2 regions of the Ligilactobacillus animalis genome follow, and region 1 is predicted to be linked to the other one. Evidence: predicted binding sites of a transcription regulator. Region 1 holds the regulator's gene; the other holds the start of a gene.
What was found. The regulator HrcA, encoded in region 1, represses chaperone genes, less so after heat shock. The targets are predictions, from matches to a motif close to TTAGCACTCNNNNNNNNNGAGTGCTAA.

Region 1 (3,430 bases):
GCCGGCAGTGATTACACTTATGGTCCCCATACGGTCGCTAATATGAAAAATCTACCTAAATATGCTAAAAATAGATTCGAGATCCAGACTGTCGAGTTACTAAAAGAAGATGAAAAAGTTGGTTCGACTGGGATCAGGGAAGCTTTGGCGAGTGGCAAAGTCGGACTTGCAGCCCACTATTTAGGCTATGATTACCAAACGACTGGGACGGTGGTGCATGGTTTTGAACGCGGGCGCCAGATAGGTTTTCCAACTTTGAACATCGAAACGAGTCTTGCTAAACAATTGCCAGCAGTGGGAGTCTATGCTGTTGAAGTAGAATTGGATGGCAAACGATATCAAGGGATGGCTTCGATCGGTCATAATGAAACTTTTGGTGCTGATCTAGCTAAGACATTAGAAGTAAATCTCTTTGATTTTTCGGCGATGGTCTATGGCAAAAAAGTAACGGTCTATTGGAAAAATTATCTGCGTCCGATGGTGAAATTTAATAGTATCGCTGAATTAGTCGTACAATTAGAGGATGATAAACGGCATTCTGAAGCATTACTCAATGTTCAAAATGAAAATTAGCACTCTGCTTGACAGATTGCTAAGAGTTGTGTATATTAATAATTGACTTAGCACTCCATAGTGTTAAGTGCTAAAAGAGGTGATCGTAGTGTTGAGTGAGCGACAGTTATTGATCCTTGAAGCCGTGATCCGCAACTATACAGAAGCGGGTCAGCCGATCGGATCGAAGACTTTACAACAACAATTACCGGTCCATGTGAGTTCAGCGACCATTCGCAATGAGATGGCGGTTCTCGAACAGCAAGGATATATTGCAAAGGAGCATTCAAGTTCGGGGCGGATCCCTTCACTTAAGGGGTATCGATATTATGTCGATAATTTGATGAAACCTAGCGAGCTTGATCGTGATGCTTTGCATGATATTCGCAACTCTTTTGGAAATGAATTTCAGAAGATCGATGAGATCCTAGCTACTTCAGCTAAGATCTTATCCGATTTGACAAGTTATACTGCCATTTCGCTCAAACCTGAAGCTAAAGATCTACGCTTAGAAGGTTTTAGAATTGTAGAGCTTGGCAATCAACAGGTAATGGTGATTTTGGTAACAAGTGACGGTACCGTTGAGAGTCAGACTTTTACGATGCCAAGTGGGATAAGTGGCAGTGAACTCGAAGCTGTTATCCGTCTGATCAATGATAAAGTCGTTGGTCTACCACTGAGACAGGTGATCGTCAGGCTTAATGAATGTTTGCCCCTTTTGAACCGTTACTTACATCAACCGGCTGGTTTCATTGATGTTTTTGGTAATATCTTGAACCGTGTAGCTAAGGAACAGGTTTATGTAGGGGGGAAGATGAATCTTTTGGATTTTTCCAAAGATGCCTCACTTGAACAGATAAAGTCGCTATATTCTCTAGTTGATCATACTCAAGGGATCGGCAGTTTGGTGGACTCATCTAAAGATGGGATCTCCGTCAAGTTAGGTGATGAACTACCAAGCACTTTGCTACAAAATTATAGCTTGATCTCTGCTACTTTTGATGACGGCAACCATGGACAGGGGACGATCGCGATCCTAGGTCCGACAAATATGCCATATTCAAAGATGATTGGTCTGATCACGGTTTTCCGTGATGAACTAACTAAGAGGATAAACGATTATTATCAAAAGTTTTAAATTAATTTTATAAGAAAAGGGGTGTTGATGTGGCAGAAGAAGAGATCAAAAATGCTGCAGCAGAGCAAACAGCACCGGATGAAACTGAAGTAAAGAATGATTCAGTGGATGATCCAAAGAAAGAAGAAGCTGTCGATGAAGTCACAGCTTTGACTGATCAGTTAGCTGAACTGCAAAAAAAATATGATGAATTAGAAGATCGCTACTACCGTTCAGAAGCGGAAATGGCGAATATGACTAAGCGTTTAAAAAAAGAACAAGAACAACTTCTTCGTTATGAAGGACAAGATCTAGCACGTGATATTTTACCAGTTGTTGATAACTTGACACGTGCCTTGCAAACAGAAGTTGAAGATGTTGGTTCTAAACAGCTCAAGCAAGGGATCGAGATCGTTGCAAGAGATCTCGATAAGGCCTTGCAAAGTAATGACGTGACGAGGATCGCTTCGTTAGGTGAAGAATTTGATCCGACGAAACATCAAGCGGTCAAGTCAGTACCGGTCGAAGAAGGGCAAACGCCTGAAACGATCGTCCAAGTCTTACAAGAGGGCTATATGTTAAAAGATCGCGTCTTACGTCCAGCAATGGTCGTTGTCGCACAATAATTTTGTAAAAGGGTGAATTTTTAATGTCAAAAATCATTGGTATTGACCTTGGGACAACTAACTCAGCAGTTGCTGTTCTTGAAGGTAAAGAAGCAAAAATTATTACAAATCCAGAAGGTAACCGGACAACTCCATCTGTTGTTTCATTTAAAAACGGTGAAACTCAAGTCGGTGAAGTGGCTAAACGTCAAGCAATCACTAACCCAAATACGATCAGCTCGATCAAACGTCACATGGGTGAAGCAGGTTATACAGTAGATATTGAAGGTAAAGAATACACACCACAAGAAATTTCAGCAATGATCTTGCAATACATCAAAGAATATGCTGAAAGCTACTTAGGTGAAGAAGTTACTCAAGCTGTTATCACAGTTCCAGCTTACTTCAATGACTCACAACGTCAAGCTACTAAAGATGCTGGTAAGATCGCTGGTTTGAAAGTTGAACGTATCGTCAACGAACCAACCGCAGCTGCTTTAGCTTACGGTTTGGACAAGCAAGACAAAGATGAAAAAGTTTTAGTCTTTGACCTTGGTGGTGGTACATTTGACGTTTCCATCCTTGAACTTGGCGATGGTGTCTTCCAAGTACTTTCCACAAACGGTGATACAAACCTTGGTGGGGATGACTTTGATAACAAGATCATCGATTGGTTAGTTGCAGAATTCAAGAAAGAACATGGTATCGATCTTTCAACTGATAAGATGGCAATGCAACGTCTCAAAGATGCTGCTGAAAAAGCTAAGAAAGACCTTTCTGGTGTAACTTCTGCACAGATCTCCTTGCCATTTATCACAGCAGGTGAAGCAGGTCCATTGCACTTAGAAACAACTTTAACACGTGCTAAGTTCAATGAATTGACACATGACTTGATCGAAAGAACTAAGATCCCTGTACGTAATGCTTTACAAGATGCTGGTTTAACAAATGCTGACATCGATGAAGTTATCTTAGTTGGTGGTTCAACACGTATCCCTGCAGTTAAAGAAGCTGTTAAAGCTGAAACTGGCCATACACCAAACGAATCTGTCAACCCTGATGAAGCTGTTGCTTTAGGGGCAGCTATCCAAGGTGGGGTCATCACAGGTGATGTTAAAGACGTTGTTTTACTTGATGTTACACCATTATCACTTGG
Region 2 (3,430 bases), 190 kb from region 1:
ATGCTGGTAAGGAGCATGTCTCTTCGACTGAATTAGCTGAAGCTGTTAAGATCGATCCAGCAACGATCCGACGTGATCTCTCATATTTTGGTGCTTTAGGCAAGCGTGGCTATGGTTATGATATCGCCAGCTTACAAGCATTTTTCAAAAAAACACTACGTCAAGATAAATTAAATAATGTAGCTTTGATCGGGGTGGGTAATCTAGGCCACGCCCTATTGAATTATAACTTTCACAAGAGCAATAACGCGCGGATCAGTGCGGCTTTTGATATTGACCCTAAGATCACGGGATTGATCCAAAGTGGGATCCCAGTTTATCCGATGGAAGATATGCAAGAGCAACTGCAATTGCAACAAATAGAGATCGCGATCCTGACTGTTCCAGCTGATAAAGCTCAGGCCGTGACGGATGAATTAGTTGCAGCTGGGATCAAGGGGATCTTGAACTTTACCCCATTGCGGATCACGGTCCCTAAAGATGTTCGCGTCCAAAATGTTGATCTGACTAATGAATTGCAGACTTTGATCTATTTTTTACAATACTTTGAATAACTATGAAAAAGGATGTGTGGTGCACACATCCTTTTTTGTTACCAAGCACTTAAAATAATAAGCAAATTCATTAAACTATGGGCTAAGATCGGAATGCATAAACGGCCTGTTCTAGCATATAGCAAGCAAAGCACTAGTCCGATCCCGGCATAAGTCAAATAATGTCCGTCTTGATGAGCCAAACTAAAGAGTAGACTCGAGGCCAGTGCCGCACCGATCGGGTCGATCACAGAGCCAAGATCAGCAAACAAGACTTTGCGAAAAACAAATTCTTCCATGATCGGTGCAAAGATGACGATGTTTACTAAATAATATGGATATTTGGCAAGGACTGTCAAAAGATAACCGGTATTAGCTGAATAACTAGGCTGTCCAAGAAATTTGATCTCGATATACGAACTGAGCCATTGCAACAAAACGAGCGCTAGTGTACCAAAAATAATGTAATAGATTTCTTGGCGAAGTGCAAGCTTTTTTGGGGTGCGCAAAAAACGATCCTTGAAAGGAAACTCGTGCGCTAAGTAGAGCAGCGTCCCGCAACCGATGAGATTCAAAACGGTCACGGCTGGATAATACCAAGCATTTTTGAAGATCACCCATAATAAAGGCGCCAAAGTCATTGTGCTACAATAGATACTTAAGATGACAAGTGAATTTAACTGTAACTGTTTTTTCATCGATAAAGGTCCTAACTATAAAGTTTCAATAGTTAGATTATATGTTTTTAACGCTATTTATTCAAACTAATTTCAAAAATATTTTAGCACTCTTAAGGTGCGAGTGATAAAATGCTTGCAATTTAAAAGTAAAGTTAGTATAGTAATAGTTGTAATCGATTAGCACTCAAGTTGTTAGAGTGCTAAAAAGAATTTGGAGGGATATAACGTGCTTAAACCATTAGGAGATCGCGTAATTTTAGAGGTCGAAAAAGAAGAAGAAAAAACTGTGGGTGGGATCGTCTTAGCCGGCGGTGCTAAAGAAAAACCACAAACAGCTAAAGTTGTTGCTGTTGGTACGGGACGTATCCTTGATGATGGCAAGAAATTAGAAATGACACTTAAAGTCGGCGATGTTGTCGTTTTTGACAAGTACGCCGGTGCTCAAGTTGAATTTGAAGGTCAAGAATATTTAGTAATGCACGAAAAAGATATTCTTGCCGTTGTGGAATAAATATATAAGTAAACATTGAACTTAATTCGTATGAGGTGAATTAGAAATGGCAAAAGAAATCAAGTTTTCAGAAGATGCACGCGCAAAGATGCTTGCTGGTGTAGATAAGTTAGCTGATACTGTAAAATCAACGATCGGTCCTAAGGGACGTAATGTTGTTTTGGAACAATCATACGGTACTCCAACGATCACAAATGATGGGGTAACGATCGCTAAGGCAATCGAATTAGAAGATCATTTTGAAAATATGGGTGCTAAGCTAGTAGCCGAAGTAGCTTCAAAGACTAATGATATTGCGGGTGACGGTACCACAACAGCTACTGTTTTGACACAATCGATCGTTAACGAAGGAATGAAAAATGTGACTGCTGGTGCTAATCCAGTAGGTATCCGTCGTGGTATCGAGTTGGCTACTAAAGCTGCAGTAGATGCTTTGCACAAGATGTCACATAAAGTTGAATCTAAGAGCGATATTGCTCAGATCGCATCTATTTCTTCGGCTAATGAAGAAGTTGGTAAATTGATAGCTGATGCCATGGAAAAGGTCGGTAACGACGGTGTGATCACGATCGAAGAATCTAAAGGGATCGATACTTCATTAGATGTTGTTGAAGGTATGCAATTTGATCGTGGTTACCTTTCTCAATACATGGTAACTGACAATGACAAGATGGAAGCAGATCTTGAAAATCCATACATTTTGGTAACTGATAAGAAGATCTCTAACATCCAAGAAGTTTTGCCATTGTTACAATCCATCGTTGAACAAGGTCGTCCATTGTTGATCATTGCTGACGATGTTGATGGTGAAGCCTTGCCAACACTTGTTTTGAACAAGATCCGTGGGACATTCAACGTGGTAGCTGTTAAAGCTCCAGGTTTTGGTGATCGTCGTAAAGAAATGTTACAAGATATCGCTGTTTTAACTGGTGCAACTGTGATCACAGATGATCTTGGTCTCCAATTGAAGGACACGACCTTAGATCAATTAGGGACAGCTGGTCGTGTAACAGTTACAAAAGAAAACACAACGATCGTCGAAGGCGCTGGCGATAAAGCACAGATCGCTGAACGTGTTGAACAACTCAAAAAACAGATCGCTGAAACGACTTCTGAATTTGATAAAGAAAAACTCCAAGAACGTTTGGCTAAATTAGCTGGTGGGGTAGCCGTTATCAAAGTCGGGGCTGCTACTGAAACTGAATTAAAAGAACGCAAATACCGGATCGAAGACGCTTTGAATGCTACACGTGCAGCGGTCGAAGAAGGCTTTGTTCCTGGTGGTGGTACAGCTTTGATCGATGTGATCGATGATGTCGCTGCTTTGAGTGAAGCTGGCGATGTACAAACAGGTATCAACATCGTTAAACGTGCGCTTGAAGAACCAGTTCGTCAAATCGCGATCAATGCTGGTAAAGAAGGTTCTGTGATCGTTGAAAAACTTAAAGAACAAAAAGCCGGTATCGGTTATAACGCTGCTACTGATGAATGGGTCGATATGATCGAAGCTGGTATCGTTGACCCAACTAAGGTAACTCGTTCAGCACTACAAAATGCGGCTTCTGTCTCAGCGTTATTGTTGACAACTGAAGCAGTTGTGGCTGATAAGCCAGAAGAAAACAATGATGTAGCTACTCAAATGCCACAAGGGCCAATGATGTAAGCAAGTTAAATCAAAATTTTTTGAAGCATCCTAAAATTTTAGG

Region 2: the regulator HrcA is predicted to act here: its motif matches at 1,391-1,417, upstream of groES (co-chaperone GroES).

The regions. Positions count from the first base shown of each region.
Region 1 covers NZ_CP047141.1:1,082,292-1,085,721, reverse strand. The annotation lists gene ribF (riboflavin biosynthesis protein RibF) at 1-573, shown strand, start outside; gene hrcA (heat-inducible transcriptional repressor HrcA) at 662-1,690, shown strand; gene grpE (nucleotide exchange factor GrpE) at 1,720-2,295, shown strand; gene dnaK (molecular chaperone DnaK) at 2,319-3,430, shown strand, end outside.
Region 2 covers NZ_CP047141.1:1,271,401-1,274,830, reverse strand. The annotation lists gene GSR62_RS06240 (redox-sensing transcriptional repressor Rex) at 1-554, shown strand, start outside; gene GSR62_RS06235 (CPBP family intramembrane glutamic endopeptidase) at 593-1,231, opposite strand; gene groES (co-chaperone GroES) at 1,440-1,724, shown strand; gene groL (chaperonin GroEL) at 1,771-3,387, shown strand.